DNA from 4 places in the Bradyrhizobium sp. 27S5 genome. Region 4 is predicted to be linked to each of the others. Evidence: riboswitches for the same ligand, from Rfam matches in the RefSeq annotation. Region 4 holds a riboswitch; each other region holds the start of a gene.
The links. A riboswitch is a leader RNA that binds a small molecule or an ion and turns the genes downstream of it on or off. The one in region 4 is predicted to bind cobalamin.
Positions count from the first base shown of each region.

Region 1: it holds a riboswitch for cobalamin, as region 4 does, so the genes downstream of both, WDM24_RS14550 (DUF1636 domain-containing protein) here and WDM24_RS06270 (ribonucleoside-diphosphate reductase subunit alpha) in region 4, are expected to answer to the same signal.
Region 2: it holds a riboswitch for cobalamin, as region 4 does, so the genes downstream of both, WDM24_RS37580 (TonB-dependent receptor) here and WDM24_RS06270 (ribonucleoside-diphosphate reductase subunit alpha) in region 4, are expected to answer to the same signal.
Region 3: it holds a riboswitch for cobalamin, as region 4 does, so the genes downstream of both, WDM24_RS39295 (TonB-dependent receptor) here and WDM24_RS06270 (ribonucleoside-diphosphate reductase subunit alpha) in region 4, are expected to answer to the same signal.

Region 1 is NZ_CP147714.1:3,136,491-3,144,109, reverse strand. It holds gene cobN (cobaltochelatase subunit CobN) at 1-2,140, opposite strand, end outside; gene cobW (cobalamin biosynthesis protein CobW) at 2,140-3,174, opposite strand; gene WDM24_RS14550 (DUF1636 domain-containing protein) at 3,171-3,545, opposite strand; cobalamin riboswitch at 3,639-3,850, opposite strand; gene cobO (cob(I)yrinic acid a,c-diamide adenosyltransferase) at 3,887-4,540, shown strand; gene WDM24_RS14540 (cobyric acid synthase) at 4,552-6,000, shown strand; gene cobD (threonine-phosphate decarboxylase CobD) at 6,220-7,185, opposite strand; gene cbiB (adenosylcobinamide-phosphate synthase CbiB) at 7,197-7,619, opposite strand, start outside.
Region 2 is NZ_CP147714.1:7,983,167-7,990,785, reverse strand. It holds gene WDM24_RS37590 (amidohydrolase family protein) at 1-1,055, shown strand, start outside; gene WDM24_RS37585 (GTP-binding protein) at 1,057-1,986, shown strand; cobalamin riboswitch at 2,231-2,426, shown strand; gene WDM24_RS37580 (TonB-dependent receptor) at 2,533-4,812, shown strand; gene WDM24_RS37575 (PepSY domain-containing protein) at 4,815-6,320, shown strand; gene WDM24_RS37570 (tetratricopeptide repeat protein) at 6,313-6,786, opposite strand; gene gspD (type II secretion system secretin GspD) at 6,863-7,619, opposite strand, start outside.
Region 3 is NZ_CP147714.1:8,341,640-8,349,258, reverse strand. It holds gene WDM24_RS39295 (TonB-dependent receptor) at 1-1,538, opposite strand, end outside; cobalamin riboswitch at 1,648-1,845, opposite strand; gene WDM24_RS39290 (iron ABC transporter permease) at 1,958-3,001, shown strand; gene WDM24_RS39285 (ABC transporter ATP-binding protein) at 2,998-3,771, shown strand; gene WDM24_RS39280 (ABC transporter substrate-binding protein) at 4,056-4,859, shown strand; gene WDM24_RS39275 (MBL fold metallo-hydrolase) at 5,029-6,069, opposite strand; gene WDM24_RS39270 (hypothetical protein) at 6,348-6,803, opposite strand; gene soxB (thiosulfohydrolase SoxB) at 6,800-7,619, opposite strand, start outside.
Region 4 is NZ_CP147714.1:1,286,601-1,294,219, reverse strand. It holds gene WDM24_RS06275 (ribonucleotide-diphosphate reductase subunit beta) at 1-702, opposite strand, end outside; gene WDM24_RS06270 (ribonucleoside-diphosphate reductase subunit alpha) at 693-2,372, opposite strand; cobalamin riboswitch at 2,737-2,950, opposite strand; gene WDM24_RS06265 (hypothetical protein) at 3,631-3,828, shown strand; gene WDM24_RS06260 (YecA family protein) at 4,311-4,901, opposite strand; gene tnpC (IS66 family transposase) at 4,931-6,493, opposite strand; gene tnpB (IS66 family insertion sequence element accessory protein TnpB) at 6,544-6,897, opposite strand; gene tnpA (IS66-like element accessory protein TnpA) at 6,894-7,355, opposite strand.

The DNA.
Region 1 (7,619 bases), 1.8 Mb from region 4:
CGGTCGGCAGCACGTCGCGGCGCCCGCGATAGGGTGACCCCGAAGGTCCCGGCGCGACGCGCCGGCCAGAGAGCGCATCGCGTAACGCAGCCTTCTCCTTCGCACCGCAAGCGCCCTGCCCGAATATGTGCAGGCCGTCACCGAACTGGCTCTCCTTGAGATCGCAGACGAAGCGGTCGATCTGCGGAATCGCCTCGGCCGCGGAGACCGACGCAGCGAGACCAAGATCGTCCTCCAGCCCGGCCAGCCGCGCTTCCTCGCGGATATCGGCAATCAGGCGCTGCCGCCGTGCCGGATCGAGACCGTCCGCAGTCGAATATTCATCGAGTAAGCGCTCGAGCCTGCGCAAGCCTTCCGGCACCGCCGCCAGCGCGAGCGGCGGCGGCAGATGACCGATCGTCAAGGCGCCGATCCGCCGCTTGGCCTGCGCCGCCTCGCCGGGATCGTTGACGATGAAGGGATAGATGACGGGCAGATCACCGATCAGCGCCTCGGGCCAGCACGCGGACGACAGCGCGACCGACTTGCCGGGCAACCATTCCAGTGTGCCGTGCGCGCCCATGTGCACGACGGCATCGATGCCCTGCTGCCTGAGCCACAGATAGAACGCGACATAGGCATGACGCGGCGTGCGCGACAGATCGTGATAGTCGGCATCGCGATGGCCGATATCACCGCGCTCCGGCTGAACGGCGATGATCGACTTGCCGCACTGGATTGCCGCGAATTGAAATTCGCCGTCACGACAATCGGGATCGTCCTCCGGCGCGCCCCATGCACGCGCGAGGTCGTCCTGGAGCTGTGACGGAAGGCCGGAGATGGCCGCGCGATACCCGGCCACGTCCCATGTCAGTTTCCGGTGCAAGAGCGCATCGCCCAGCAACGCCACCGGCTCGAGATCAAAGCCCGCGGCCGCGAGATCGGCCCGCAACGCCTCGACCGAGGCAAGCGCATCGAGGCCGACGGCATGCGCGATCTGGTGCGGACGGCCCGGATAGTTCGACAGCACGAGCGCGAGTTGCTTCTCCTGCGCGGGCTTGTCGGCAAGCCGATGCCAGGCTGCCACGCGGGCGGCAATTGCTGCGACGCGCCCGGCATCCGGCCGATGCGCAAGATGCGCGAATTGCAGATCGGGATCGCGCTCGCTCGCCGACTTGAAGCTCACCACGCCCGCAAACAGGCGGCCGTCAACCTCCGGCAACACCACATGCATCGCGAGATCGCCGGGCGACAGACCGCGGAGCGACTCGGCCCAATCCTCGCGCCGCGCCGTCGACAAGGCGACCTGGAACACCGGACATGAAGCGGCATCGAACGGCGTGGTGCCGTCATCGCCGGCCGCGGAGAATGCGGTCGCATTGACGATGGCGGCTGGAGGGCATTGCGCGAACTGAGCGCGCAGCCAATCGGCCACGCCTGCGGCCTTCAACGAGGCGACGAACACGCCGTAGGCGTCAAAACCTTTCTCGCGTAGCGCCTCGACCAAGGCATCGACCGGCGCGGTGTCGCCGGCCGCGAGATAGGAGCGATAGAAGGTCACGAGTGCCCGCGGCCGGCCACCCGATGCCGGCAACGCTGCGACAACACCGCGCCGCGGATCGTAGACGCCGATCTCCGGCAGATCGATCTCGCCGACGACAGGCCCGGCATAGAGCCCTGACGCCAGCGCCACTTGCGCGATCACGGCCTGGGCGGCGACAGGCCCCCCCTTGTCGCACAGCACCTTAAGTCGCCGCAGCGTCGAGACCGGCAGCGTGGAAAATTCGTCCAGCCGCAGATCGTCGCGGCCATCCGCCGGCAACACCACCAGGGCGATATCGCGCTCCTTTGCCAGGCGATGCACCGCGGCCAGCCCGTAGGACCAATAGGGCTCACCGCCGATCAGCCGCACCAGGATGCCGCGCGCGTGCGACAGCGTCCGCTCGATATAGGTATCGACCGACAGCGGGTGGCGCAGCTCCGCGAGATTGGCGAGCCGCAGCGACGGCAGCGCGGCGCGGCCCCGCCGCCAGCCGGCCGCGAAGGCAGCGAGATCGCTGTCGGAAAACGACAACACCACGAGATCGGCCGGATCCTGGCCGAGGTCCCTTGGTGTCGCGGTCTCCTCAAGGCCGCGGCTCTCGCGGAAGACGACGTGCATCAGACACCTAGTCGCGCCCTGATCGCAGCTTCACTGATGTCGCCGTGCTCGCCGATCACGACCAGCTTCGACTGCCGCGGCCGTGTGCCCCAGGGCATGTCGAACTGATGCCGCACGCGTTCGCCGACGGACTGCACGAGCAGCCGCATTGGCTTGCCTTCGACTGCGATATAGCCCTTGGCGCGCAGCACGTTCTGCTCGCGGGCCAGCCCCTTGATCGAAGCCACGAGTGCCTCGACATCCGAAACCTCGGGAAGATCGATCACCACGGAGTTGAAATCATTGTGCTCGTGCTCGTCCTCGCCATCGTGGTGCGACGGCCGCGACGCGAGATCATCCTCTGCCGCGGCCTCGAGCCCCAGGATCACGCGCGCATCGACGGCGCCGTCGACGATCGGCAACATCGGAACCTCGCGCGGCATTTCAGCGGCAATCACCGCTTTGGCCGCCTTGATCCCTTCCGCTCCGGCGAGATCGGCCTTGGTCAGCAGCACGATATCGGCACAGGCGATCTGGTCCTCGAACACTTCGGACAGCGGCGTCTCGTGGTCGAGATTGTCGTCGGCCGCACGCTGTGCATCGACTGCTGCGGGATCCGGCGCAAAGCGGCCGGCCGCGACCGCTTCCGCATCGGCCAGCGCGATCACGCCATCGACCGTGATCCGCGAGCGGATTTCCGGCCAGTCGAACGCCTTCAGCAGCGGCTTCGGCAGCGCCAAACCTGACGTCTCGATCACGATGTGATCGGGCCTCACGCGTCGCGCCAGCAGTTGCTCCATCGCCGGGATGAAATCGTCGGCGACGGTGCAGCAGATGCAGCCATTGGCGAGTTCGACGATGTTCTCGGTCGGGCAATTGGCGTCGGCGCACGACTTCAGAATCTCGCCGTCGACGCCTTCGCTGCCGAATTCGTTGACCAGCACCGCGAGCTTCTTGCCATTGGCATTGCGGATCAGATGCTGGATCAGCGTCGTCTTGCCGGACCCGAGAAATCCGGTCACGACCGTGACCGGAATTTTGGCGAGCGTGTTCATTCTGCGGCCTCCGGGACGACGGCAAGGGGTGGAATGCGGGCGAGCGATTGCTTGCGGAAGATTTCCGGACGGCTGCGCCACGGCACGATGCCGTCAGGCGCGGCCGCATAGGCGGAGGCACCGGCGATCACATCCCTGGCATTATCAGCGGACAGGCGGCCGTAGACATAGGACCACCGCCCCGGCGCGCTGAGCGCGACCGAGCAGCCCTGGCTGCAAGCCGAGAGGCATTCGACGGGAACAAGATTGACGTCATCGGGCACGCCGGCCTCAACAAGCGCGGCATGCAGGCGCGCACCGGGCGCGATCTCACCTTCCGCCAGCGTCTGGCCGGCGCGGCAGGTGATGCAGACATGAAGTGTAACGCTCATCGCCCATCCTGGATTGACAGCGGGAGGCGAAGAGGCACACGAACCGATGTGAATGGGTTCGTTCCCCGTCGCGGAACACCCCGTCCGCCGGTCTCACTACACGTTGCGTTGGCAGGTCTCCCGGCTTGCGGAGCAGGATTTCTCCCTCGATGCCCACCTTCCCGATTCTCGACAAGGAATCAGTGGCTTTTGGGCATCTCTCCGGTCACGGTCGCGGGGGCGGCTGCTTTTCAGGCCCACCTTGAGCCCTATCGCATTCCCTCTTCGCCTGTCGTAGGACAGGAACCAACGCGGGCCCACCATTCGTCCGTGGCTCGAACTTGTCAAGCCGAAGGAATGTCATGATTTCTGAAGAAAACGGCGCCGAAGACGAGGTCGGCAGCAGCGAGGTTTCGCTGGATGCGCGCCACGCGACCAAGATGGCGAAGAAAAAGGTCGCGCGCGACAAGATCATGGCGACCAAGAGCGGTGAAAGGGGTCTGATCATCGTTCATACCGGCGCCGGCAAGGGAAAATCCTCTTCGGCCTTCGGCATGATCGTGCGCTGTGTGGCGCATGGCTTTCCCTGCGCGGTGGTGCAGTTCATCAAGGGCGCCTGGGATACCGGCGAGCGCCGCCTGCTCACCGGGCATTTCGGCGAACTCTGCCAATTCCACGCGATGGGCGAAGGCTTTACCTGGGAGACGCAGGATCGCGCGCGCGACATCGCGGCGGCCCAGGCCGGCTGGGAAAAGGCCAAGCAGCTGATCGCAGACCCGAGCTTGCGCATGGTTGTGCTCGACGAGATCAACATCGCGCTGCGCTATGACTATCTCGCCATCGCCGATGTCGTCGAGTTCCTGACCACGTCAAAGCCGCCGATGACGCATGTCGTGCTCACCGGGCGCAACGCCAAGGAGGAGCTGATCGAGATCGCCGATCTCGTCACCGAGATGACGCTGGTGAAACATCCGTTCCGCTCCGGCATCAAGGCCCAGCCGGGCGTCGAGTTCTGACTGTTATCGCCATGGCGCGTGCATTGATGATCCAGGGAGCCGGTTCGGACGTGGGCAAGTCGCTCATCGTCGCGGGCCTGGCGCGCGCTGCCAGTCGGCGCGGCCTGCGCGTGCTGCCTTTCAAACCGCAGAACATGTCCAACAACGCGGCTGTGACCATCGACGGCGGCGAGATCGGACGTGCGCAGGCCCTGCAGGCGCTCGCCGCCGGTGTCGAGCCGCACACCGACATGAACCCGGTGCTGCTGAAGCCGGAGAGCGATGTCGGCGCCCAGATCATCGTGCACGGCAAACGGATCGCGACCGCACGCGCGCGCGAATATTCCGCTATGAAACCGTCGCTGATGGGCGCGGTGCTGGAGAGTTTTGGGCGGTTGAAGGATCGCGCCGATCTGGTGCTGGTCGAAGGCGCCGGCAGCCCCGCCGAGGTCAATCTGCGTAAGTCCGATATCGCCAATATGGGCTTTGCACGCAAAGCTGACGTCCCCGTGGTGCTGGTCGGCGACATCGACCGCGGCGGCGTCATCGCACAGCTCGTCGGTATCCAGGCGGTGATCGATCCCGAGGATGCCGCGATGATCCAGGGCTTTGTCATCAACAAGTTCCGAGGCGATCCGACGCTGTTCGACGACGGCTACCGCCTGATCGAATCCCGCACCGCATGGCGCGGCTTTGGCGTGCTGCCCTGGTTCGTCCGCGCCGGCGAGCTTCCGGCCGAAGACGCGCTCGGGCTCGGCGAGGCGCGCAAGCCCGGCCAGTGCAAGATCGCCTTCCTTGCGCTGTCGCGGATCGCCAATTTCGACGATCTCGATCCGCTGAAGCTCGAGCCCGGCGTCGATCTCGTGATGGTACGGCCGGGCGAAGCCATCCCGGGTGATGCGAAGCTCGTCATCCTGCCCGGCTCGAAATCGACCCGCGGCGACCTCGCCTTCCTGCGCGCGCAGGGCTGGGACATCGATCTCGTGGCGCATCATCGCCGCGGCGGTCATGTCCTTGGCCTCTGCGGCGGATATCAGATGCTCGGCGAGAGCGTCGCCGATCCCGACGGGATCGAAGGTCCCGCCGGCGAAACGCGCGGCCTCGGACTTCTTGATATCACAACTGTCATGACCGAGCAGAAGACGCTGACACGCGTCAGCGCGGTGCATGCCGCTACCAGTCAGCCGATCAGCGCCTATGAAATCCATATCGGGCGCACCGACGGTCCGGATCGTATCAGGCCATTTGCGTCGCTCGACGGCGCCGCTGAAGGTGCCGTTTCCGCCGATGGTCGCGTTCACGGCAGCTATCTGCACGGCCTGTTCACGTCTGACGAGTTTCGCAAGGCCTTCCTTGCAAGGCTCGATATTCCCGCGGCCGACCAGCCGTACGGCGCCCGGGTCGAGAGCGCGCTCGACGCGCTCGCCGAACACATCGAGACCCATCTCGATGTCGAAGGCCTGCTCGCGCTGGCGCGCTAGCGCGTGATGAGATGAGTTTGAGTTGGAACGGCGTCGAAGGTTCACCTCTCCCTTGGGAGAGGTCGATTTGCGCAGCAAATCGGGTGAGGGGCTACGGACTATCGAGAGAGCGAGAGCCCTCACCCGGATTGCTTCGCAATCCGACCTCTCCCCGATGGGGAGAGGTGGACCGAAATCGCGGCGAGCTGATTCCACCCAATCGTATCGCGCGTTAGACGATCAGCGCGACAGCACGGCAGACAGCCGAGCCCATTCGGCTTCGCTGCCGGGCAGACCGAGGCGCAACCATCCCGGCCGCTGCTGAAACACGCGCGACCAGATCAGCCCATGGGCAAGCTCGTCCTGGGCGACCAACGCATCGCCGGTTTCGTAGAGACGGAACAGCGGCGTGCCACCGACCAGGGTCCAGCCCTGCGATCGCACCGCTGCATCGAGCCTGACGCAGTCGGCCGCCAGCCGTGCGGCCGTCGCCTTTGCCCAGTCGTAATCGAGCAATGCACGCCGCCCGATCGCAATCGCGGCCCCCGAAACCGGCCATGGGCCCGCCATCGCCGCAAGCGCGCCGATGTCCGGCTCACTGCCGATCGCGAAGCCGAGCCGCAAGCCGGCAAGCCCGTAGAATTTGCCGAATGAGCGCAGGATCACGAGCCCCGCTCGTCCGGCTTCCGGTGTGAGCGACAGGTCCGGCACGGCGTCCGCAAAACTCTCGTCTATGACGAGCCGGTCGACGCGTGGCAAAAGCGCGAGCAGCTCGCGCCGGTCGTGGTGCCGCCCATCGGGATTGTTCGGATTGACGACGACGGCAAGATCGGCGCCCGCAAGCGCTGCGAGATCGGACACCTCGGCGACGTCCCAACCGGCGGCCGACAACACCGCGGCATACTCATTGTAGGTCGGCGTAAGAATCCGCGCCCGCCCTCGGGACGCCAGCTGCGGCAGCAGCTGAATGGCGGCCTGCACACCGCCCATCGCCACGATCGGCGCGTCGGTCGCATAAGCCTGCCGCGCGGCGGCGTGGAGGGATTCGATCTCGGATCGCGACGGCAAGGCGCTCCACTGCCGCGGCTCCACATCGACCAGGGGATAAGGCACCCGATTGATCCCCGTCGACAGGTCGATCCAGTCGTCCGCGGCGCCGCCGAAGCGTTGCTGGGCGACATCGAGATTTCCGCCGTGCTCACGCATGCGCCGCTCCTTCACGCCAGCGCCAGAGCGACGAACGCCGCAGCCAGCAGCATCATGGCGTAGCGATAGAGTTTCAGCCCGGCGTGGATGTCGGCGGCAGCCGGATCGCGCGCGCCTTCATTCAGCCAGGGCTCATCGGCGATGCTGCCGTGATAGATGCGGGGACCACTGAGCCGCACGCCGAGCGCACCGGCCATCGCCGCTTCCGGCCAGCCGGCATTCGGCGAGCGATGGCGGCGCGCGTCACGCAACATGCATGACCACGCCTGCGAAGGCCGCGCGGCGAGCACCACGAACAAAAGCCCGGTCAGCCGCGCCGGAACGAGATTGGCGAGATCGTCGATCCGGGCGGCCGCCCAGCCAAAGGCCTCGTGCCGCTCGGTGCGATGCCCGATCATGGAGTCCAGCGTGTTGATCGCCTTGTAGCCGAGGAT
Region 2 (7,619 bases), 2.4 Mb from region 4:
CGACCGAGGGCGAGGTCGGCGGCATCCTGGAGCGCCTTGCCAACGGACTGAACGAAGGCGGCATCGGCATCGGCATTCTCAACGCCTATGCGCCCGGCGCCGGCGTGCAGGAATTGACCGCGGTGTGCCAGCTCGCGGCTGAACATGCGGTGCCGACCTTCACCCACGTCGCCTACATGTCGCGCATCGACCCCGAGAGCGCGGCCGAGGCCTATATCCGCCTGATCGGCTATGCCGGCGCCACCGGCGCGCATATGCACATCTGCCACTTCAACTCGTCGAGCAAGACCGATATTGAACGCTGTGTTGCGCTGATCGCAAAAGCGCAGGCGCAGGGCCTGCCGATAACGGTGGAGGCCTATCCCTACGGCACCGGTTCGACCGTGCTGGCGGCGACCTTCTTCAGCGATCCCAAATTCGAGGAGCGCAACGGCCTCGGCTACGATTCGGTGCAGCGCGTGACCGACGGTCACCGCTTCGGCAGCCGCGAGGAGCTGCTGGCGGCGCAGGCCGAAGAACCCTCCACGCTGGTGCTGTGGCATGTGCTCGATATCGAGAACAATCAGCATCATCGCGACCTGCTCGACATGGCGGTGCTGTATCCGGGCGGCGCGATCGCGTCCGATGCGATGCCGTGGACGCTGTCGGACGGCCGCCCCTACACCGGCGACGGCTGGCCGCTGCCCGATGATGCCACCTCGCATCCGCGTTCGGCCGGCTGCTTCACCCGTTTCATCCGCGAATGGGTGCGCGAGCGCAAGAAAGTGTCGCTGCTCGAGGGCATCCGCAAATGCGCGCTGATCCCGGCGGAAATCCTGTCCGCAAGCACGCCGGCGATGCGCGCCAAAGGCAGGTTGCAGGTCGGCGCCGACGCCGATGTCGTGGTGTTCGACTTCGAGACCTTGAGCGATCGCGCGACCTTCTCCGCGATGAACCGCCCGGCGGAGGGCGTGCGGCACCTCGTGGTCAGCGGTCAGCCGCTGATCAACGACGGCGTGCTCGATGTCGCGGCGCGGCCGGGCCGGCCGGTGCGCCGGCCGGTCGCCGGAGGCTGATATGCCGGTCCCGATCCTGCTGGTCGCGGGTTTTCTCGGGGCGGGCAAGACCACGGTCGTGAACCATCTGCTGGCGCATGCGCAAGGGCGGCGCATCGCGGCGGTCGTGAACGACTTCGGCGCGATCAACATCGACGCGGAGCTGATCGCGGGCGCCAGCGATGGCGTGGTCAGCCTGAGCAATGGCTGCATCTGTTGCACGCTGGAGGGCGATCTGCTGCGCACGCTCGCAACCTTGCTGCGGCGTGATCCGCGTCCCGAGTTCATCGTGATCGAGACCAGCGGGATCGCCGATCCCTCCGACATCGTGCGCAACCTGATGGATCCCGTGGTCTGGAAGGAGGCGCCGCTGGAGACCGTGCTGTGCGTGGTCGACGCGACGCAGCCCGTGACGATGCTGGACGATGCGCTGCTGCGGTCGCAGCTGCGGGCGGCCGATGTGGTGGCGCTGAGCAAGGTCGATCTGGCTGATGCTACCGCGCGCGCCGCGATCCGCGACGCCGTACGCGCGGTGCGGCCGGCGGCGGTTGTCGTCGATGCGCTGCATGGCGAGGTGCCCACCGAACTACTGTTTCCGGCCGATCTCGATCATTTGCCGGCGCCGCGTGAGACCATGCCGCGACGGCCGGTGTCCGACCGGTTCGAAACGCTGAGCTGGACGTCGGAGCGGCCGGTGCGGTTGCCGCGCTTGCAGCAGGCGATCGGCAGGCTGGCGCCGAAGCTCGCGCGATCGAAGGGATTGTTCGAGACGGTGGAGCAGCCGGGGCGGCTGACTGTGTTTCAACTCGCCGGCGGACGCGCAACTTTGGCTGCGGGCGGCGTGCCGTCGGCTGGCGTGCCGCGCACGCGAATCGTGTTCATCGCCGAGATCGGCGTGCTGTCGCGCGCGGAGATCGATGAGATCATGGCAGGCTGCGTCGAAGCTACCTGAGTTTTCCGTCACCCCCGCGCAAAGGCTTTGCCTTTGTCGCTGGAGGAGCGCGTAGCGCGTCTCGAAGGGTGCACGGCCACCAGCCGGGCCGTCGATCCTTCGAGACGCCGCTTCGCGGCTCCTCAGGATGACGGGTTAAGGAGGTCTCCGCGTCAGCGATACAGGCCGTGTGTCATCGCCGCAGCACCGTCCCGCAAAGCACGTGCGCGACAATCGCGCCGAATTGACAGCCCATCCCGCACCACCTATCGTTTCCGCCGACGGTTCCCTTCGGGGATCAAAAGGGAATGCGGTGCGAGGGTAACCCCAATGCCGCAGCTGTCCCCGCAACTGTAAACGGCGAGCCTTTCGTCAATTTGCCACTGGGCCATTCGGTCCGGGAAGGCGTCGACAGGCGACGACCCGTGAGCCAGGAGACCTGCCGTCAGTCGTGGTCACACGCGAGCACATCGGGCGGGGGCGTCCTGGTGGGATCGGAGCACTGCCTTTTGGGCAATGCGCCAGTCCGCGTTCGCGGTGACGTGCCACGTTACCGCGAGTCCTTTCATGTCTCCGTCTTCTCCCGTTGCGCGCCGCTGGCGCCTCGGCCTCGTTTGCTCCCTGTCATCGCTGCTGCTGCCGGCTGAAGGTGGAGCACAAACACCGCCACCAACCAGGCTCGATCCGATCGAGGTCTCGCCCTCGGCATCCGAAACGCCCAAGCCCGCGGCGCGAAGCAGCAACTCGGCGTCGTCGTCGCGGCCACGCTCCAGACCCGCACCGGCCGCGGCAATCGGCAACACGCCGCGCGCCGCAGCGTCGGGCGCTTCGGGGTCGGCATCGCCCACGCTCAACGCCACCACGCCGGGTAGCACCGGCAGCCGTCTGAATCTAACGCCGCTGCAGACGCCGGCAAGCGTCGAGATCATCACGTCGCAGACCATCGCCGAACGCGGCCAGCATAATGTCACAGATGCCGTCACCCAGGACGCGGCCGGGTTCATCGCAACGCCGGCTCCCGGCAATGGCGGCCTATCGTTCAGTACCCGCGGCTTCGCCGGCAGCGATTCGGTGATGACGCTGTATGACGGCACGCGCTTCTACATCGGCTCGGGAACCCTGACGTTCCCGTACGATACCTGGTCGGCGCAACGTATCGAGGTGCTGCGCGGCCCCGCCTCGGTGCTGTACGGCGAAGGCGCAATCGGCGGCGTCATCAACGTGATTCCGAAAAAGCCGCTGGGCACGCCCTACAACGAAGCCGAGGTCTCGCTCGACAGCAACATGACGCGGCGGCTCTCGGTCGACAGCACCGGTCCGATTAATCCCAATGTATCCTACCGCATCAATGCCACCGGCAACATGTCGGACGGCTGGGTCGATCGCGACAAGACCTCGAACGCGGTGGTCTTCGCCGCGGTGCGGGTGCAGGCGTCGGAAAATCTCGCCTTCACTCTCTCGGAAGATTATGGCGACCGCAGCCCGTCGCGCTATTTCGGCACGCCGCTGATCAACGGCGTGATCCAGGATGCGCTGCGCTTCAAGAACTACAACGCGCTGGACAGCACGATCCGCTATCAGGACAGCTGGACCCAGTTCAAGACCGAGTGGGACGTCGCCGACGGCATCAAGATCAACAACACGCTCTATTATCTGACCAGCGAGCGGCACTGGCGCGACATCGAGAGCTACACCTGGAATCCGAAGACCAGCTTGATCGATCGCGGCAACTATATCGAGATCTTCCACGACCAGAAGCAGGCCGGCAACCGGATGGACGCGACCTTTAGCGGCCACATCTTCGGCCTCGAGAACCGCTTCGTTGCGGGATTCGACGTTAACCACATCGACTTCACCCACACCAATAACTCGCCGTTTGGCGGCGCGTCGTCGGTCAACCCCTACGTCTTCGATCCCGGATCGTTCTTCGCGACGACCACTGCGACATCGCCCGGCTTCAATGCGATCGTCAATCAATACGCGCTGTTTGCGGAGGATCGTCTGTCGCTGACCGATCAATTGTCGCTCGTCACCGGCGTCAGGTACGATCGCCCCGAGGTCGACCGCACCGACTATCGGACGTCGTCGAACAGTTTCGACGTCGCGCTCTCGGGCACCAGCTGGCGCACCGGGGTGGTCTATGAACCGATCAAGAACCTCGCGTTCTATGGTCAGTATGCGGTCGGCGTCGATCCGGTTGGCAATCTCATCTCGCTGTCGGCCACGCAAAAGACCTTCCAGCTCGCCACCGGCAAGCAGACCGAGATCGGGGTCAAGCAGTCGTTCCTGGGCGGACGCGGCGAGTGGACGCTGGCGGGCTATCAGATCGTCAAGAACAATTTGCTCGTTGCCGATCCGAACAACCCCGCAGGCCTCGCATTGCAGGTCGGCCAGCAATCATCGCGCGGCGTCGAGGCATCGGTCGGACTGGCGTTGGACTATGGCTGGCGTATCGACGCCAATGTCGCGCTGCTGCAGGCGAAGTACGACAACAACAGCCAGCTGGTGAGCGGAAAGCTTGTCAGCTATGCCGGCAACGTTCCGATCAACGTACCGCAGCAGGTTTCGAACGTCTGGTTGACCTGGGACTTCGCATCCAACTGGTCGGTCTATGGCGGCGTCCAGATCGTCGGCCAGATGTACTCCGACCTTGCCAACACCCAGTTGCGGCCGGGCTACAATGTGGTCAATGGCGGTGTCAGGTGGAAGCCGGATGAGCGCACCACGGTCGCGTTCCGCGTCTACAATCTGTTCGACAAGGTCTACGCGGTGACGTCGCCCTATGCCGGGCAGTGGCTGCTGGGCATGCCGCGCACCGCGGAACTCTCCGTCAACGTGAAGTTCTGACGATGCGCAACGCTCTGATCCGGCGAGGACGGCGATGGCTCTATGTCGTCCATCGCTGGATCGGCATCGCGACCTGCCTCTTGTTCGCGATGTGGTTCATCTCAGGCCTCGTCATGATGTACGTGGCCTTTCCGCGCCTCACCGACAGCGAGCGCCTGGCCGCGCTCCCAGTCATTTCGTGGGGCAAGGTGCAGATCGCGCCTGACCGCGCGATGGCGATCGCGGGCATGGAGCATTATCCGCGCGATCTGCGGCTGTCGATGATGGCCGATGTTCCGGTCTATCGCGTCGCCGGCTGGAAGGGAGCCGCCGTCACCATTTCGGCGATCGACGGCAGCGTCATCGAACGGATCGCACCGGACCAGGCGCTGGCCATCGCTGGTCATCACCCGAAAGCGGTGCGTCCGCAGTTGCTCGACACGGTGACGCGCGATCAATGGTCGGTCACTGCGCGTTTCGACTCGTTGCGGCCGCTCTATCTGATCGGCCTCGGCGACGCTGCCGGGACCGAGCTCTACGTCTCCGCGCGCAGCGGCGAGATCGCGCTCGACACCACGCGGCGGGAGCGGGTCTGGAACTGGCTCGGCTCGATCCCGCACTGGATCTATCCGACCGTGCTGCGCAAGGACAGCCCGTTGTGGCGAGACGTGGTGCTGTGGATCTCGGGCGTGTGCCTCGTGGTCGCGGTCACCGGCTTCTGGATCGGCATTCTACGGCTTCGATTGATGCGTCGCTACGCAAGCGGCGCCATCTCGCCGTACCGCGGCTGGATGGCCTGGCATCATATCGCCGGGCTGATCGGCGGCATCTGCGTTTTCACCTGGATGTTCAGCGGCTGGCTGTCGCTCAATCCCGGCGGCGTGTTCTCCGGCCGCGGCGTCAGCAGGGAGATCGCGGTCGGCTATGGCGGCCATGACGCGCTCGAGATTGTCGCCGGCTTCCAGTCGACGCCATCGATATCAGCCGTGGAGGCACGCTTCGTCTGGATCGGCGGAAGGAGACTGATGATGCTCGATGACAGCGATGGCCGTCGCAGCCTCGCCGATCCCGCCACCGGCGCGCCCGCGTCTCTCTCGCGTGACGAGATCATGGCAGCCGCCCGGCGCGCGGTGCCCGGAGCTGCCATGATATCGGCCCAACAGCTCGATGAACCCGACGCCTATTGGTACACACTGCACAACGCGCGCGAGCTTCCCGTGCTGCGGATCGGCTTTGATGATCCCGCGCAAACCTGGCTGCACATCTCTCCGATCACTGGTGAAATTCTCGACCGCAGCGACGACAGCCGCCGCTCCTATCGCTGGCTGTTCAACGCGCTGCACAGCCTGGATTTCCCAGTGCTACTGCGCTTCTGGCCGGCGCGCGATGTCGTGGTGTGGCTGCTGTCAGCGGTCGGCACGATCGTCTCGATCAGCGGCATCGTGATCGGCTGGCGCCGGCTGCGCCGCCGGCCGCTGCGAAGGAGACACCTGTCTCCCAGCTTGGCGCCCGCGCGGAAAACTACTTGACCGTCAGGTGCACGTCCGGCGCCGGCGGGCCAGGGATCCATCCCAATGCAAAGCGCTGGCCGGCGATGATCTCGTTGCGCGAGAGTTTTGATGCGACCGCATCGCGGAACCGGAGATAGGCTTCGCGCTGCCGCCCGCTGGCGCGGGCGGCCGCCAGATTGAGCCATTTGTAGGCCAGCACGTAATCGTTCGGAACGCCGTGGCCCTTGTCGTACGTCAGGCCGAGCATGGCTTGCGCGAACGGGTCGCCCTGCACGGCGCCGCGATAGTAGAGATCGGCGGCGGCGTCATAGGCCTGCGGCACGCCAAAACCGTGCTCATACATGAAACCGAGCAGGCCGAGGGCGCGGGCATTGCCGCGCTCGGCGGCCGGCGCGAGCTCCCGAGACGCCCTGACATAGTCGCCGCGATGGAAGGCGGCCGTTCCGCGCGCCACGCTGTCGGCGCTCGCGACGGATGCGGTCATCGCCCAAAGCGCGACCGCAAGCGTAGCGCAGAGGCCGGTTCGCAGCGCGCGCATGCGGAGCATCCTGTTGCCCGGCTCAGTGGAAGCTGGTGGTGATCGGCGCATTGGTCGATGTCGTGGCGATGCTGCCGCGCAGTTTCGATCGAAGCTCCTCGGCGACGACCTGGGCGTCGGTACCGTTGCGGATGATCTGCGGGCGGATGAAGATGATCAGCTCGGTGCGCTGGGTGCCGTTGCTCTGATGCCCGAAGGCGTCGCCAAGGCCGGGAATCTGGTCGAGCACGGGAAGCGCATTTCGGTTGCCGCTCTGCTGCTCGCTGATCAGGCCCGCCAGCAGCACGGTCTGGCCATTGGCGACCGCGATCTGGCTCTTGACCCGCCGCTCCGACACCGTGGGCGTCAGGTTTACCGAGCTGCTTTGGGGAACGTTGCTGATCTCCTGCTCGACATCGAGCCGCACTGTGCCGTTCACGCTAACGCGTGGCGAGACCTTCAGGATGATGCCGGTGTTGCGATAGTCGATGGTATTGACCACCGTGTTGCTCGTGGTCAGCACCGTCGCGCTGCCGGTCGAGACCGGGACGACGTCGCCGACCTGCAGCGTCGCGACCTGGTTGTTGATCACGACCAGCGAGGGATTGGACAGCACCTTGACGCTGGTGACGGCATGCAGCGCATCCAGGATCAGGCTCGGCTGCGTCGCGGAGCCGATCAGGAAGTTGAAGCCCGGAAAGCTCTGGTTGATGAAAGCATTGGTGAGCGAGCCCGCCACCGAGACCGCGCCGGTGGTTGCGTCGGTGGTGGTCGCGGGCGCGCTGGTGGCCTGGGTGCCA
Region 3 (7,619 bases), 2.1 Mb from region 4:
TCGACGCCGACATGGAGCGCATATTGCGTCTCGTTGCTGTCGAGCGGCGACGCTTGCGCGTCGAACGCGAACGGCGCATTCGGGTCGTAGCGATCGCGCGCCGAGACGCTGGTATTCTGGACGCGTGCGCCATAAGAGAAGTCAGTGGTCGGCAGCAATCCGAGCGTGTGCTGCCAGTAGCCGGCCACGCTCTGCTGCTCGATATTGTAGATGTGGAAGGGGTCGACGCCCTGGAACGCGCCGCGTGCCTGACGGAACGTCGAATCGTAATAGTCGATGCCGGTGAGGATCGTCGACGGCATCCCCAGCATCACGTTCTTGACGCTGAGCCGCGGCGTCAGCGACCAGGTCTCCAGCGCGGCATCGTTGTAGGTCGAGGCGAAGCTGATGGTCGGTACCGTGCCGAAGAAGCCGCTTTGGGTATCGCGCTGCCGCCAGCCGCCGTCGACGATCAGGTCGACGCCGTTGATCAGCGTCTTGGTGAAGCCGGCGGTGACGCTCGCGGTCTGCTGGTTGGCATAGTCGAACGGCGTACTGCTGCCCCGGCGGTCGGTTTGCAGCTCGTTCACCCCGATCGACGGATCGACCAGCCGCCCGCCGGGCAGGCCGAGCTTCTGGTCGCTGCCCGTGACGGTCAGGAAAGCGGTGAGGTCGGCCGTGGTGTAGTTGACGCTGCCGACCGCGTTGCGCTGGTCGAGCGCATTGTTGACGCGGTAGCCGTCGGACTTGATGCCGTTGCCGTAGAACGAGGTGGACCACGGTCCCGCATTGAGCGCCGCGGAGACGGCGGCCATGCGGGTGTTGAACGAGCCAAATCCCGCCTCGGCTCTCATCGTCGTCGGCGGACCGCCGACGCCGGTCTTGGTGATGATGTTGACGACGCCGCCCACCGCATTGTCGCCGTAGAGCACGGCGCCGCTGTTGCCGCGCGTGATCTCGATGCGCGCGATCGAATCGAGCGGGATCGTGGTGAGGTCGAAGCCGGCCTTGTCGACGTCGTTGAGCCGGCGGCCATTGAGCAGGAACAGCGTGTTGTCGGTGGCGAATGCCCCGAAGCCGCGCAGGTCGACCGCGGTCTTGGCGCCGTTCGGCCCGCCATAGAGCGTTTGCAGCTGCACGCCCGGCACCTGCGCGAGGATCTCGGGCAGCGACTGCACCGGCGAATGCGCGATGTCGTCGGCGGTGATCACGGTCGAGGACGATCCGACAATGCCGGCGAATTGGCGGCCGCCGCCACCGTTGCCGGCGGTCCCGGTGGCCGTGCCTGTCCCTGTGGTGCCGGATCCGCTTCCGCCGCCCACATTGGTGCTCTCTACGGTGCCCGGCGCCGGACGGCGCGGTGCGGGCGCTTCGTCTGCAGCGGGCTTGGCGCGCGTGACGTTCTGTTCGCCCGGCTTGGTGACTTCGATCGCCGGTAGTTGATCGGGAGCGGGCGCCTGCTGCGCCCGCGCGGCGGCGGTGAAGACTGCCGGCGCGAGCATCGTCGTCGCGAGCAGAAGCGCGCGGCGCCGCCAATGGTGGAATGGGTAGGACGACATAAGCGAGACCTCGGTAACGTCAGTGGCACGTCACCGCGAACCAGTCTCACCATCGTGCTAACAGCCTCAGGTGAAGCTCATGCCTGTACTCCCCGACCGGCATCTTCGCGTGTGACCACGGCTGACGGCAGGTCTCCTGGCTCGCGGGTCGTTACCCTTCGTCGCCTTCCCAGGACCGAGATTCCCAGTGGCCCGTGACGAAGGATTCACCGCATACAGTTGCGGGGGCAGCCGCGGCCTTGGGGAAGTTTCCCCGCACCGCATTCCCTTTTCATCTCATGAAAGAACCGTCATGTTCATCTAGGGTTCGGCCGGGCAGCAAAGTCAATCCGGCGGAAGTCGGGCGGCGGTCAGACGGCCACGGTTTTTGTCGAGTGTCGCTTGTCTGCCACGGCGATCGCTGTAAGAGCATGGATCCGATGAGCGTGCAGGATTTTGCCTTGGCGGCCGAGGTCGCGGCGCGGCGCCGATGGGGCGCCACCGCGGCGCTGCTCGCGCTTGTGGTGCTGCTGTGCGTGATCTCGCTCGGCATCGGGCCGGTGCGGCTGTCGCCGCTCGCGGTGATCGAGGCGCTGTTCGGCGGCGGCAGCGATGTGGCGCAGGTGATCGTGCGCGAAATCCGTTTGCCGCGCACCATTCTCGCGTTCGCAATCGGCGGCATTCTTGGGCTGTCAGGCGCGGCGCTGCAGGGCCTGCTGCGCAATCCGCTGGCCTCGCCGTCGCTGTTCGGTGCGCCGCAATCGGCGGCGTTCGGCGCGGTGCTGGTGATCGCGCTCGGCCTGGCCGACGTGCGCTCCTACGCGTTGCCGGTGGTGGCGATCATCGCCGCGTTCGGCTCGGTGTTCGCGCTGCTCGCGATCGCCGGCCGCAATGCCGGGCTGTTGATCCTGATCCTCGCGGGGCTTGCGATCTCGAGCTTCGCCGGTGCTGCGACCGCGCTGGTGATGAATCTTTCCAGCAATCCCTTCGTGGTGCTGGAGATCGCGTTCTGGCTGCTCGGCTCGCTGGAGGACCGCAGCTTTCAGCATGTGGCGCTGGCGCTGCCCTTCATCATCGCGGGTGCCGCGATCCTGCTCAGCCAGGCGAACGCGTTCCGTGCGCTGACGCTTGGCGAGGAGGCCGCGCAGAGCCTCGGCGTCGATGTCGGGCGGCTGCGGCTCTTCGTGATCGCGGGCGTTGCGCTCGGCGTCGGCGGCGCGGTCGCGGTCACCGGCACGATCGGCTTCATCGGGCTCGTCGCGCCGCATCTGATGCGTCCCCTGATCGGTCACGATCCGGCGCGGCTGCTGGTGCCGAGCGCGCTGACCGGCGCGGCGCTGCTGCTCGCGGCCGATATCGCGGTGCGCATCATCCCCTCGACCTCGGACATCAAGGTCGGCGTGCTGACCTCGATCATCGGCGTGCCGTTCTTCCTCTATCTGATCATGCGCGAACGCCGCGCGCTCGGCGGAGGCGTGGCATGACGCTGCTGTCCGCCATCGCGCTCGATGCTTCGCTCGGCAGCCGAAAGGTGCTGCACGATGTGTCGCTGTCGCTGGCATCGGGCCATTTGGTCGCGCTGGTCGGCCCGAACGGCGCCGGCAAGACCACACTGCTGCGCGCGCTCGCCGGATTGATTCCGTCCGACGGCGAGATCCGGATTGGCGGCGACGCATTGGCGTCACTGCCGCTGCGCGAGCGCGCGAAGCGCTTCGCCTATCTGCCGCAGGGGCACATGGTGCATTGGCCGCTGCCGGCGCGCGATATCGTTGCGCTCGGCCGCTATCCGCATGGCGCGACCGATCCGGCGCGGCTATCGCCGAAGGACATGGAGGCCGTGCTGCGGGCGATGCAGGCGGTCGACGTCACTGAATTCAGCGACCGCCGCGTCACCGAGCTGTCCGGCGGTGAGCGCAGCCGCGTCGCGCTGGCGCGGGTGCTCGCGGTCGAGGCGCCGGTGATCCTCGCCGACGAGCCGACCGCGTCGCTCGATCCGCGCCACCAGATCGACGTGATGCAGAAGCTGCGCAACGTCGCCGACACCGGCGTCTTGGTCATCGTGGTGACACACGATCTCGGGCTCGCCGCGCGCTTTGCCGATCACGTGCTGGTGCTGTCGGAGGGCCGGCTGGCGGCGCAAGGCCCGCCGGATGAGGCGTTGTCGGAAGCGGTCCTCGCCAGCGTGTTCCGGGTCAGCGCCTACCGCGCTGAATTTCAGCGCGAGGCCGTTATCGTGCCGTGGGCGGACGTGTGATGCGGGCGAGATACTGCCGCGAGTTCGGTTCACCTCTCCCGCTTGCGGGGGAGCATAGGCCGCCTTCGGCGGCCGTTCTTAAGAAACGCCGAAGCGAGGCTTCGGCTGTGTCGCATCGAAAGATGCGATGCGGGCGGGGGCTTTCTCCACTCGAAGAGTGTTCATTGCGGCGCTACCCCCACCCCAACCCTCCCCCGCAAGCGGGAGAGGGGGCGCACCTTTTGCGTGTCAGCCATCTCGCTCGGCTCTGCTTTTTGCTGACGCTCTCCGTTCTTGCTGGGCTCATGTCCGCCAGTGCCGCGTCTGCCGCCGGACCGCGCATCGTCTCGATGAATGTCTGCAGTGACCAGCTGGTGCTGTCGCTGGCTGATCCGGACCAGATCCTCGGGCTCAGCCGTTTCTCCCGCGATGCCTGGCAATCCTGGGCCGCCGAGCGGGCGCGAAACTATCCGCGGCTGTCCGGCGAGGCCGAGGACGTGCTGCTGCTCAAGCCGGACCTCGTCGTCGTCAGCCTGTTCGACAAGCGGGCGACGCGCGATCTGCTGAAGGCGAAGGGGCTGCATCTCGTCGAGTTCACGGTGCCGCGCACGCTGGACGAGGTGAGGGACCAGATCCGCGCCATGGGCGAGGTGCTGCAGCATCCGGATCGCGCGGAGGCCGAGATCGCGCGCCTCGACGCGGCGATCGCGCGGGCGCGGGCGGTGGCTGACGGTCATCATTATCGGGTGCTGCCGCTGGAGCGGCGCGGCTTTGTGTCGGGTGAGAGCAGCCTGGTCAACTCGCTGCTGGCGGCAACGGGTCTTTCCAACGCCGCCGGCGAGCTCGGCTTCAACGCCGGCGGATTTGCCTCGCTGGAAGCAATCGTGAAACTGCGGCCGGATTTCATCCTGGTGGCGGAGGCCGGCGATCGCGCCGAGGATGACGGCCGCGCCTTCCTGCTGCATCCGGCGCTGGAGCGGTTCTATCCGGAGGGCAAGCGCATCGTGCTGCCGGAGCGGCTCACCGTCTGCGGCGGCGTGATGCTGGCCGATGCGCTGGATCGGTTGACGGCGGAGCTGCAGCGGGTAAGCGCCGAGCGCTCTAATTAACCCCGTCATCCTGAGGTGCGAGCTCTTGCGAGCCTCGAAGGATGCACGGCCCCGATATCGCCAAATGCGCGCGGACACAGTGTGGCCGTCGACCCTTCGAGGCTCGCTTCGCTCGCACCTCAGGGTGACGGTAGATAATTTCGCGCGCGTTAGCGAAGAGCCTAGGGAATTACCCCAGCACCACCGGCCCGCCGGCCTTCTTCCACGCATCCATGCCGCCCTCGATATGCGCGGTGTTCGCCAGTCCCGCCTTCTTCGCGGCGGCCACCGCCATCGCCGAGCGTTCGCCGAAGGCGCAGAAGAACACGACGCGGCGGCCGGTCGCGGCGGCAACTTCGCGCAGCATGCCGCCGGGCTGCAATGTGGCGCAAATCCCGGGATAGGGCGCGTGCAGCGCGCCGGCGAGCGTGCCGTGCTTGGCCCGTTCGCCGCTCTCGCGCAAATCCACCAGCAGGATATCGGGCCGGCCGAGGCTCGCGATGGCGTCGCGTGCGTTGAGGGAGAGGCCTTCCTTGGTGAGCTCGTCCTGGTGCAGGCCGACATGCATGTTGGCGGGCAGCACGACATCCATCAGCTTCGGGTTCGGCAGATTGAGGTTGTTCATCAGCTCGACATAGTCGTCGATCGATTTGACCTGCAGCCGCGGATTGTAGCGCTTCTCCTCGCCGATCGTGGAGACGGTGTCGCCCTTGTAGTCATGTGCGGGGAACACCATGGTCTCCTCGGGCAGCCTCAAGAGGCGATTGAAGATCGAATCGTACTGGGCCCGCGCGCTGCCGTTCTGGAAATCGGTGCGGCCGGTGCCGCGGATCAACAGCGTATCGCCGGTGAACACGCGGTCGCCCATCAGATAGCTATAGGAATCGTCGGTGTGGCCGGGCGTGTACATCGCCTCGAGGCAGAGGCCCTCGATCGTCACTTTGTCGCCGTCGGAAACGCGCATCGACACCACGTCGGCCTTGCTCTGCTCGCCCATGATGGTGATGCACTGGGTGCGGTCGCGCAGCTCGCCGAGGCCGGTGACGTGATCGGCATGCAGATGTGTATCGACGGCCTTGACCAGCCTGAGGTCGAGTTCCTGCAGCAGCTTGCAGTAGCGGTCGGCCTTCTCCAGCACCGGATCGAGGATCAGCGCCTCGCCGCCGGCGCGGCTCGCGAGCAGATAGCTGTAGGTGCCGGACACGCTGTCGAAGAGCTGGCGAAAGATCATGACGGCTTACCTATTCTCCGGGCCGAGTCACAGGGAGGATATTATTCCATAGATGGGGTCGATTCAAAGCAAATCCATCCCCGTTCCAGCCTGTCCCGTCACCCTGAGGAGCCGCGTAGGCGGCGTCTCGAAGGGTGGACGGCCCGGGTCTCTCACGAAAGGAACGGTGGAGCGCGGAGGCATCGGGGCCGTGCATCCTTCGAGGCACGCTTGCGCGTGCACCTCAGGATGACGGGCCATATTTCGTGACTTACTCCAGCCCTGCTCCTGCGGCTCCGTCAGGGCCGCACCAGCGTATATCCGTTCTCGGTCAAGAGCAGGATTTGCGCGACGCCGACCTGCACCGGAGTGGCGGCTGCGATGTAGTCGGGCCGCTTGCCGGTGTCGCGCTCGATCGTGTCGACGGTGTTGAGGCAGATATCGACCCGCGCACCCTGCGCGACCAGGCTTTCGACCAGCTTGCGGTTCGGATTGTCGGGCTTGAGCAGCTCGATGCCCGGGCCGAAGGCGACGATCTCGACCGCGACCTTGTCGGGGTCGTAGTGCTTCATCAGATTGTTGGCGACGCTGATGACGAGGCCCTGCTTCCTCGGATCATTGTCGGAGAGCTGTAGCACGATCTTGTGCTCGGCGAACGGCTTGTCCTGCAGCGGCGCCAGCTGGGCGCGGGCGAGCGGCGTTGCAAGCGCGAGCGCCGCCAGGCCGAGCGCTGCGATGATCGGGCGCCGCGTCATCCGAGCTTCGTCATGCCCGGGTTGTCGTCGACGCCCTTCAGCGTCACGCCGGGCTCGTCGCGGTTCGGCGGCCGGCCGGAGCGCAGGTGCTTGGCCACGACTTCCCAGATCGGCGCGCCGCTCTGCTGGTTGACCGAGGCCCAACCCGCGACCTTGTAGTGCTTGCCGGCTTCGAGATGCTTGCCGTTGCCGAGCTTCAGCTCGGAAATGCGCTTGCCGACGGATTCGCCCGGCGTGCAGGCATAGGCGAGGCCGCCGACGCGGACCATGTCGCCGCCTTGCTGATAATAGGGATCGACGTTGAACAGATTGTCGCAGACGTCTTCCAGCACGTCCTTGATCTGGCTGCCGGTCATGGTGGCGACGTAGGTCTCGGGATAGGTGATCGCGGTTTCCGACAGCACGTCTTCCATGGTCAGCGGCTGGCCGGCGAGCGCGGTGAGGCCCCAGCGGAAACCCGGCGACAGCGCGATCTCGGCGTTGAGCTCGCTCAAGAGCGCGTCGCAGATCAACTGGTCGACGGTGCCGGAGAAATTGCCGCGGCGGTAGAGCAGCCGGTCGGCCGTGCCGAGCTTGTCGCTCCAGTCGTCGACATGCGGGTCGCGCATCTTGTCGATCAGCGTCTGCATCGCCGGATCGGGCTTCAGCAGTTCGGCAAACACCGGCAGCAGGCGGTAGCGGACATTGGCGACCTTGCCCTTGGCGAGGTCGAGATCGAGCACGCCGATGAACTTGCCGTTGGAGCCGGCATTGGTGACCAGCGTCACGCCGCCGGCATTGGTCACCGTGATCGGGATCGGGATCGCGTCATGGGTG
Region 4 (7,619 bases):
CGTCACGGCGCCGGTCTCGCGGTGCCATTCGTGAAACAGCTTGATGACGCCCTCGCAGTGGAGACTCTCGTCGCGCACCGACCAGCTTACGATCTGTCCCATGCCGTTCATCTTGTTGTGGCGCGGAAAATTGAGCAGCATAGCGAAGCTCGCGAACAACGCCATGCCTTCGGTAAAGGCGCCGAACATAGCCAGGGTGCGCGCGACATCGGCCACGGTGTCAACGCCGAACTCGTGCATGTAGTCCGCCTTGGCGCGCATTTGCGCATAGCTGCGAAATGCCTCGAACTCGGTCTTGGGCATGCCGAGCGTCTTGAGCAGCAGCGCATAGGCGTTGATGTGGACCGTCTCCATGTTCGTGAAGGCCGCCATCATCATCTGGACGGTGAGCGGCTGGAAAATCGGGATGTATCGCTTGAGATAATTGTCACCGACCTCGATGTCCGACTGAGTAAAGAAGCGAAAGATCTGGGTGAGCAGCGCGCGCTCGCTGGCGGTGACGCGGTCCGACGCCCAGTCCTTGAGGTCGTTGCCGAGCGGCACCTCCTCGGCCATCCAATGCGTCTGCTGCTGACGCTTCCAGAACTCGTAGGCCCAAGCGTAGCGATCAACGTCATAGCTGCCCATCGAGTCAAGGAGACCAACGCGTCCCTTGCCGATCAGCGTGCGCGGATCGACACACGAGAGATCGATCATTGACATGCGAGGCACTCCTCATAATCGGTGCGCTGCGCAGGCAGCTGCCGCGGCGCGGCCTCGTCATCGTCGACGATCTTGCCGGCGAACGCCGCGCGCGAGATCGATTTTGAACGGCAGTGATAAAGGCTCTTCACCCCACGCTTCCACGCCGTCCAGTGCAGCATGTGGAGATCCCACTTATCGACCTCGGCCGGCAGATAGAGGTTGATTGACTGACTCTGGCAGATGAATGCGGCCCGGTCGCCTGCAAGCTCGACGATCCAGCGCTGGTCGACCTCGAAAGCGGTGCGAAACACCGCTTTCTCGTGTTCCGACAGAATGTCGGAATGGGCGACCGACCCCTCCTGCGCAATGATCGACTGCCAGGTCACCGGGGTGTCGGCGCCCTTGGCGATCAGTACCCTGGTCAGATGAGGATTACGTACCGAGATGGCACCAGACAACGTCTTGTGGGTGTAGATGTTGGCCGGGATCGGCTCGATGCATGCGCTGGTGCCGCCGCAGATGATGCTGATCGAAGCAGTCGGCGCGATCGCGATCTTCTGGCTGAAGCGCTCCATCACGCCACGTTCCAGGGCGTCCGGGCACGGGCCACGCTCGCGAGCAAGGGCGACGGATGCCGCGTCGGCATCACCCCGGATCTTCTGAAACATCTTTAGATTGAATGATTTCGCCAAGCCACTCTCCATTGGAATGCCATTCGCCTGGAGGAACGAGTGGAAGCCCATGACGCCAAGTCCGACGGAGCGCTCGCGCAGGGCGGCGTAGCGGGCCCGCTTCATACCCTCCGGCGCCGTCGTGATGAAGTGGGTGAGCACGTTGTCGAGGAAGCGCATGACGTCCTCGATGAAGCCGGGTTCCTCATTCCATTGGTCCCGAGTCTCGAGGTTGAGCGATGACAGACAGCACACCGCGGTGCGCTCCTCGCCGCGATGGTCGATGCCGGTCGGGAGCGTAATCTCGCTGCACAGGTTGGAGGTCGAGACCTTGAGACCGAGCTCGCGCTGGTGCTTGGGAAGCGCGCGATTCACAGTGTCGATGAACAAGAGATAAGGCTCGCCTGTCTGCAACCGGTTCTCAAGAATGCGTTGCCATAGCTGTCGCGCGTCGATCTCGCGGACGACCTCGTTCGTCTTCGGGCTGCGCAGAGCGAACGCGGTGCCGGCGCCCACGGCACGCATGAGCTCGTCGGTGAGGTTGATGCCGTGATGCAGGTTGAGGCTCTTGCGGTTGAAGTCGCCGGACGCCTTGCGGATCTCGAGAAACTCCTCGATCTCGGGATGCTGGATATCGAGATAGACCGCCGCCGAGCCGCGCCGCAACGAGCCCTGGCCGATCGCCAGCGTCAGGCCGTCCATGACGTGGATGAACGGGATGACGCCTGAGCTGACGCCGCCCTTCACCTTCTCTCCGATCGAGCGAACATTGCCCCAGTACGTGCCGATACCGCCCCCGTTGGAGGCAAGCCACACGTTTTCGTCCCAGGTGCCAACGATGCCTTCGAGCGAGTCCGACACCGAGTTAAGGAAGCACGAGATTGGCAGGCCGCGCGTGGTGCCGCCATTGGACAGCACCGGCGTGGCTGGCATGAACCACAGCCGAGACATCGCGTCATAGAGACGTTGGGCGTGCGCAACATCGTCCGCGAAGGCACAGGACACCCGCGCGAACATGTCCTGGACGCTTTCGCCGACGAGCAGAACGATCGGCGCGTTAGCTTGCCGAACGCGGTCAGCAGGCCGTCGCGCGATCGATCGAGCGTGAGATCGGACGGCTTTGGCAATGGCGCGAGAGGCCGCGGCAGCGGAGGCGATGACGGCGGCGGCACAACACACCGCTGAGGCGCGGCAGACTTTGGCCGCGCCGGCCACGGCCGCACACTCGGCCACTCAATTAGATGACCATGCTGATTGAAATCGTAAGACGGCGACATCGGCAACCCCGCGATGTTAGGGGGTGAAGCCACGCGCACGACTTGCGAGGAGACGGGTCAAACGTCCCAGGCTGCAAGCGACGCACGGGGCACCCCGCCCGAGGACGTTCTATTCTGTCGCGGCCGGTCTCCTGGCTCGCGGGTCGCTGCGGCTGTCGGCCTTCCCGGTGCTGTCGCGGCCAGTGACCATTATGACAACCGCTCGCCGCTTACAGTTGCGGGGGCAGCCCCGGAATAGCCGTTACCGGCGCACCGGGTTCTCTCTTAGCTTCCACCCTACTAGATGCAGAATGGAAGACCGTGGCAGATCTACATACAGACGCCGCGCGTCGAGATTCGTCAAGGCTTGTGGCAGGGGAGTCGAGACGCAGGACGCCACGTCCGCTCCGGGTCCGGGCCCGCAACGCTGTGTTCGAGCAAATGCCCCCCCCTGCTTCGGCCCATTCTGTGAAAAGAGTGGCAGCATTTTGATTTCGATGCTCCGTCGCGATGACGGGTGCCTATGCGAGTCCGCGTTGGATAGGAATCCGTTCGGCGAAGGTTCTGGGCGATGCTGGCGAGGGATAATCTCATGACGCGCAACGTTTGGCTTGCAATTCAAAGCGGTCGAGAATGCGATCGAGCTGCGCCAGCAAGGTGTTGCTCTTCTTGTGGAACTGGCGTGAGGTGCGTCCTGCCATGATCGTGCGATCTCGGTGGCTTGCCGCGCGCGCCAGATCGAGCGCGATAGCTCCACAAATGCTTGTGGTACCACTGAGCCTTCAACGCGCAACAGTCGCCGTCGCGCTTGCTGACGTGGCCAAGTGTTTTGGCGCCATGATTTACCAGAGCTCCGATCGCAGTAATGACCGTGCCGGCACAACGGTTGTCCTCACTTGCGTGGTCATGGATGAAGCCGCCAAGGAGGCTCGATCTTAGTCAGCTTTTCGCAAGCTGTCCCTGCTAGCATGAAGCGGATAGGTCATCTCGCGGCGACGCCGCTATCCGGGTGTTACGACATGAACGCAGCCGATATTAATGCAACAGCGCCGCAGGTTGGCGCCCCCTCCGACACCGCCGAGAGCGGCGGCGATGACACGCGTGCAGCGCTACTGCGCCGAGCATTCGAAAAGGCTCTCGTTTCCGTCGCCACGCAAGTCATAAGCGATTCCCAGTCGGATATGGATGAGGCCATGAGCGAGCTTGATGATGGGTGAGCCGAAGCTCGGCGCCACATAGAGATACAGCCCGCGTAGTAATCGAATCGAAGACGTGCCAAGTGAAACTTGGCACGTGCCACCAATTAGATGCGCATTCAATGATCTCAGATCCGAGCTGCGAGCGGGTCCCGCGAATCCGAATGCACCGGGATCTTTTTGGCGGCGGGCTGCTGCGATTTCCTTTTAACGTCCCTAGCAGCTTACTTTGACGGGAATGGCGATGCTCAAAGCCCATAGCGCCTCCGGCTTCCTGAGAAGCTGATGGATGTTCGGGGGGCGCAAGGGTTCACGCCCGGCTTCGGAGGCTAAAGACAGGCAGAGCTCAACGCGAGGCAGGGCTTGTGCTTTTGAGCCGAGGGTAGATCGCGCCGTCGAGGCAGCCCTCAATCCAATTTGCGATCTTGACGGGATTTTCACTGCGACGCTTGCGTCGGCATGACTTTGACAGTAACCGGTATGAGCTCCCACGTCTGCGGAGATCAGCGGGCGCGTGGGTAGCGGATCGGCATCCAATATTGGCGCATGGCCTCGACGACCGCTGGAATATCGGCGTAGGCGTTACGCAGAAAGTCGGCAGTCTCGCGGCCGCTTCGGGGGGATCCGAGCATCGGCTGCCCCTGATCGTCGCGACAGTGCAACAGAATGGGCAGAAGCAGGCCGTGATTGACATTGCTGGTGTCCAGCATCGGCGCCCACGCCGACAGCCTGAGCCGCATCGCGGCATGGAAACCCTGGCACCAGGGACGCGGATCGACGTCGCCATTGGGGTTGCGCCGGTGTATCGGCTCGAACCGATCGGGGGCAGTCGAGAGGGTGTTGCTGATGTCGTTGTGGCGCAGCGCAACGGCGGAGATCGCGGCGAACTCCGGCGTGCCGCCATGGTTGAACGCGTCGGCATCGATCGCGAGCAGCGGGCAGATCCAATCGAGCGGGCTCATCGAGACCGGTCCGGCTACGATCGCGGCAGCATAGCCGTCGAGCATGGGAATGCTAGTGGCGGCAGGATGGCGATCGATGCGAGCCTGGAGCCATCGCTCGAGGTCCGCAAGCGGCATCGCGGCTGACGGCATCGACGATGCTGCTTTATGGCGACGTGGGCTCATGCCGCTGCCTGCGGTGTGCGCCGGCGCGCCGCCTTCCAGTTCCAGGCGAGCAGCTCGTGCAGCTGATGGCTCTTGGTTCGCCCGGACACGATGCGCTCCAGCACATCGGCCAGGTAGGCCTGCGGGTCGAGCTCATGGAGTTTTGCCGTGTTCACGAGCGACGCCAGGATCGCCCAGCTCTCGGCGCCGCCTTCGCTGCCGCTGAACAATGAGTTGCGTCTTCCCATCGCAATCGGGCGCATGGAACGCTCGACTGTGTTGCTGTCAACCTCGACACGGCCGTCGCGGAGAAACAGCGTCAACCCGTCCCAGTGATTGAGTGCGTAGTTGATGGCCTCCGCCAGCTTCGATTGGGAGAAGAGCTGGCCGACCATTGTGGTCAGGCGCGTCCTGAGCGCCTCCATCAATGGAGCGGACCTGGTGCGGCGGGTGGCCAGCCGCTGCTCGGCATTGCTGCCGCGGATCTCTGCTTCGATGGCATAGACCGCCTGCAGGCGCTCGATCACTTCGCGAGCGAACGGCGACTGGGTCGTCTTATACACGTCGACGAATTTGCGTCGGGCGTGGGCGAGACAAAAGGCGAGCTGGATCGCGTCGCCATGATCGCGGGCGAGCGCTTTGTAGGCTGCATAACCGTCGACCTGCAGAATGCCGGAAAAGCCCGTCAACTGTCTGGCGATCTCCGCCGTGCCGCGGCCGTCGGCGAACACGTAGGCCACCGCCGGCGGCGAGGGGCCGCCCCATGGCCGGTCATCCATCGCATGCGCCAAGAACTGGCAGATGCGCGGGCGATGTCGTCCGGGATCGAGCACCGGCATCGGCGTCTCGTCGCAGAACAGGCGCGGCGCAGCCTGGATGGTGCGCAGCTGGAGCTCATAGAGGCTCCTGAGCCACCAGGCCGCTCGCTTCACCCAGCCGGCGAGCGTCGCCCGGTCGAGATGGACACCCTGGCCGGCCAGAATTTGCACCTGTCGGTAAAGCGGCAGATACCAGGCGAACTTCGAGACTACCACGTGGCTCACGAGTGCCGTCGAGGCCATGCCGCTCTCGATTAGGCGCGGCAGCACCTTCGCCTGGATCACACCATCGGTGCAGCGGCGGCAGCCGTACTTGGGACGGACCGTCCGCAACACCCGCAGGATCGCCGGGATGATGTCCAGCACCTCGCTGACGTCCTCGCCGATCTTGTGAAGCTGGCCCTGACAACACGGGCATGCGGTCGCCTCCGGCTCCAGCACCTGCTCGCAGCGCGGCAGGTGCTTGGGCAGCGCGCCGATGTTGCGGCGCGCCTTCTTCCGCAGTGGTTTGCCGGGCGGCTTTGCCGCGGCTGCATCGTCGTTGGCAGCTGCAGGCGGCGTGACGCCGGTCTCAAGGTCGCCAAGCTCAAGTGCGAGCTGCTCGGCCACGAGCGCGGCAAGCCGCTCCGAGCGCTTCCCGAAGATCATGTCCTTGAACGTCTGCATTGCTACGCGCAGCTTCTCGTTCTCAGCGTCAAGCGCGAGCACCATCTCGGTCAGAGCTGCTGGATCGGCCGGAAGAGCGTCGGGGCGAATCGCCATGATCAGACGATACATCCGTGTGACCCACGCTCCAGCGAAATCCTCACTTCTCAGCCGACAATGACCGGCTGCTTCACAGGCTTGGGCGACACACGCGTCCACTCGAGGCCGTCGAGTAGCATCGCAAGCTGCGTCGCACTGAGATGCACAACGCCGTCGCGGATCGGTGGCCAGGTGAAACGCCCCTGGTGCAACCACTTCGTTACCAACACCATGCCGCTGCCGTCCCACGCCAGAAGCTTCACTCTGTCCATGCGCTTGCTGCGGAACACGAAGACGTCGCCGCAATATGGGTTCGCGCGCAGTGCTTCGCTCACCAGCGCCGACAGCGTATGCACCGACTTACGAAAGTCGACCGGCTGGGCCGCCAGCACCACCTTGAGGTCTGACCGTAGCGCAATCACCGGATCCCTCGAAGCGCCGATAGCACCATCGAAAGCGTCGCCAGCTCCACGCCCGGCTCGACGCGGATGCGCGCCCCGTTCACCTCGATCTCGACCGCTCCACAGACCTTGGCCGGCGGCGCGGCAATCTCCAAGGGCTTCATCTTACCCGGCGAAATACACTCGGACTCGCCAGCCCTCCCGCCATCGCTCTCGGCGCCAATTTGGATAGGCACGAAGTTCTGGGCTTTGCCGGCCATCGCCGCCGCTACCTGGCGTCGCCACACCGTGAGCAGTCCGCGGGAAACACCATTGCGCCGCGCCACCTCGGAGATGTTCGTCCCCTCCTCAAAGCTCTCCGCCGCGATCCGGGCCTTCTCCTCGCGCGTCCACCGTCGCCGCCGGCGCTCCCCAGTGATCACCTCAACGCGGCGATAAGAGTCACCTTCCTGCCTGGCATCAAGCATGGCATTTGCCATCGCTTCACCTCCACCCATCAGCTCATCCCAGGCTGTATCCCAAGCGAACCGCGCCATGACGAGGTGGAGGCCTCATGCCGGTTACCTTTGACATGCAGACAAACCTGAGAGCACCGTTCCTGTGCAGCGCCTCCATCGCCGACAACGGGCGGGAACGCGCCACAGCAATTCTGGCCGGGTAGCCGGGCCTGGAGGCCCTCCGCCCGTTTGTCGGGGCGAAGGCTGCGATTGCCGAGACAATCTGACTGTTACCGTCGATCCTGA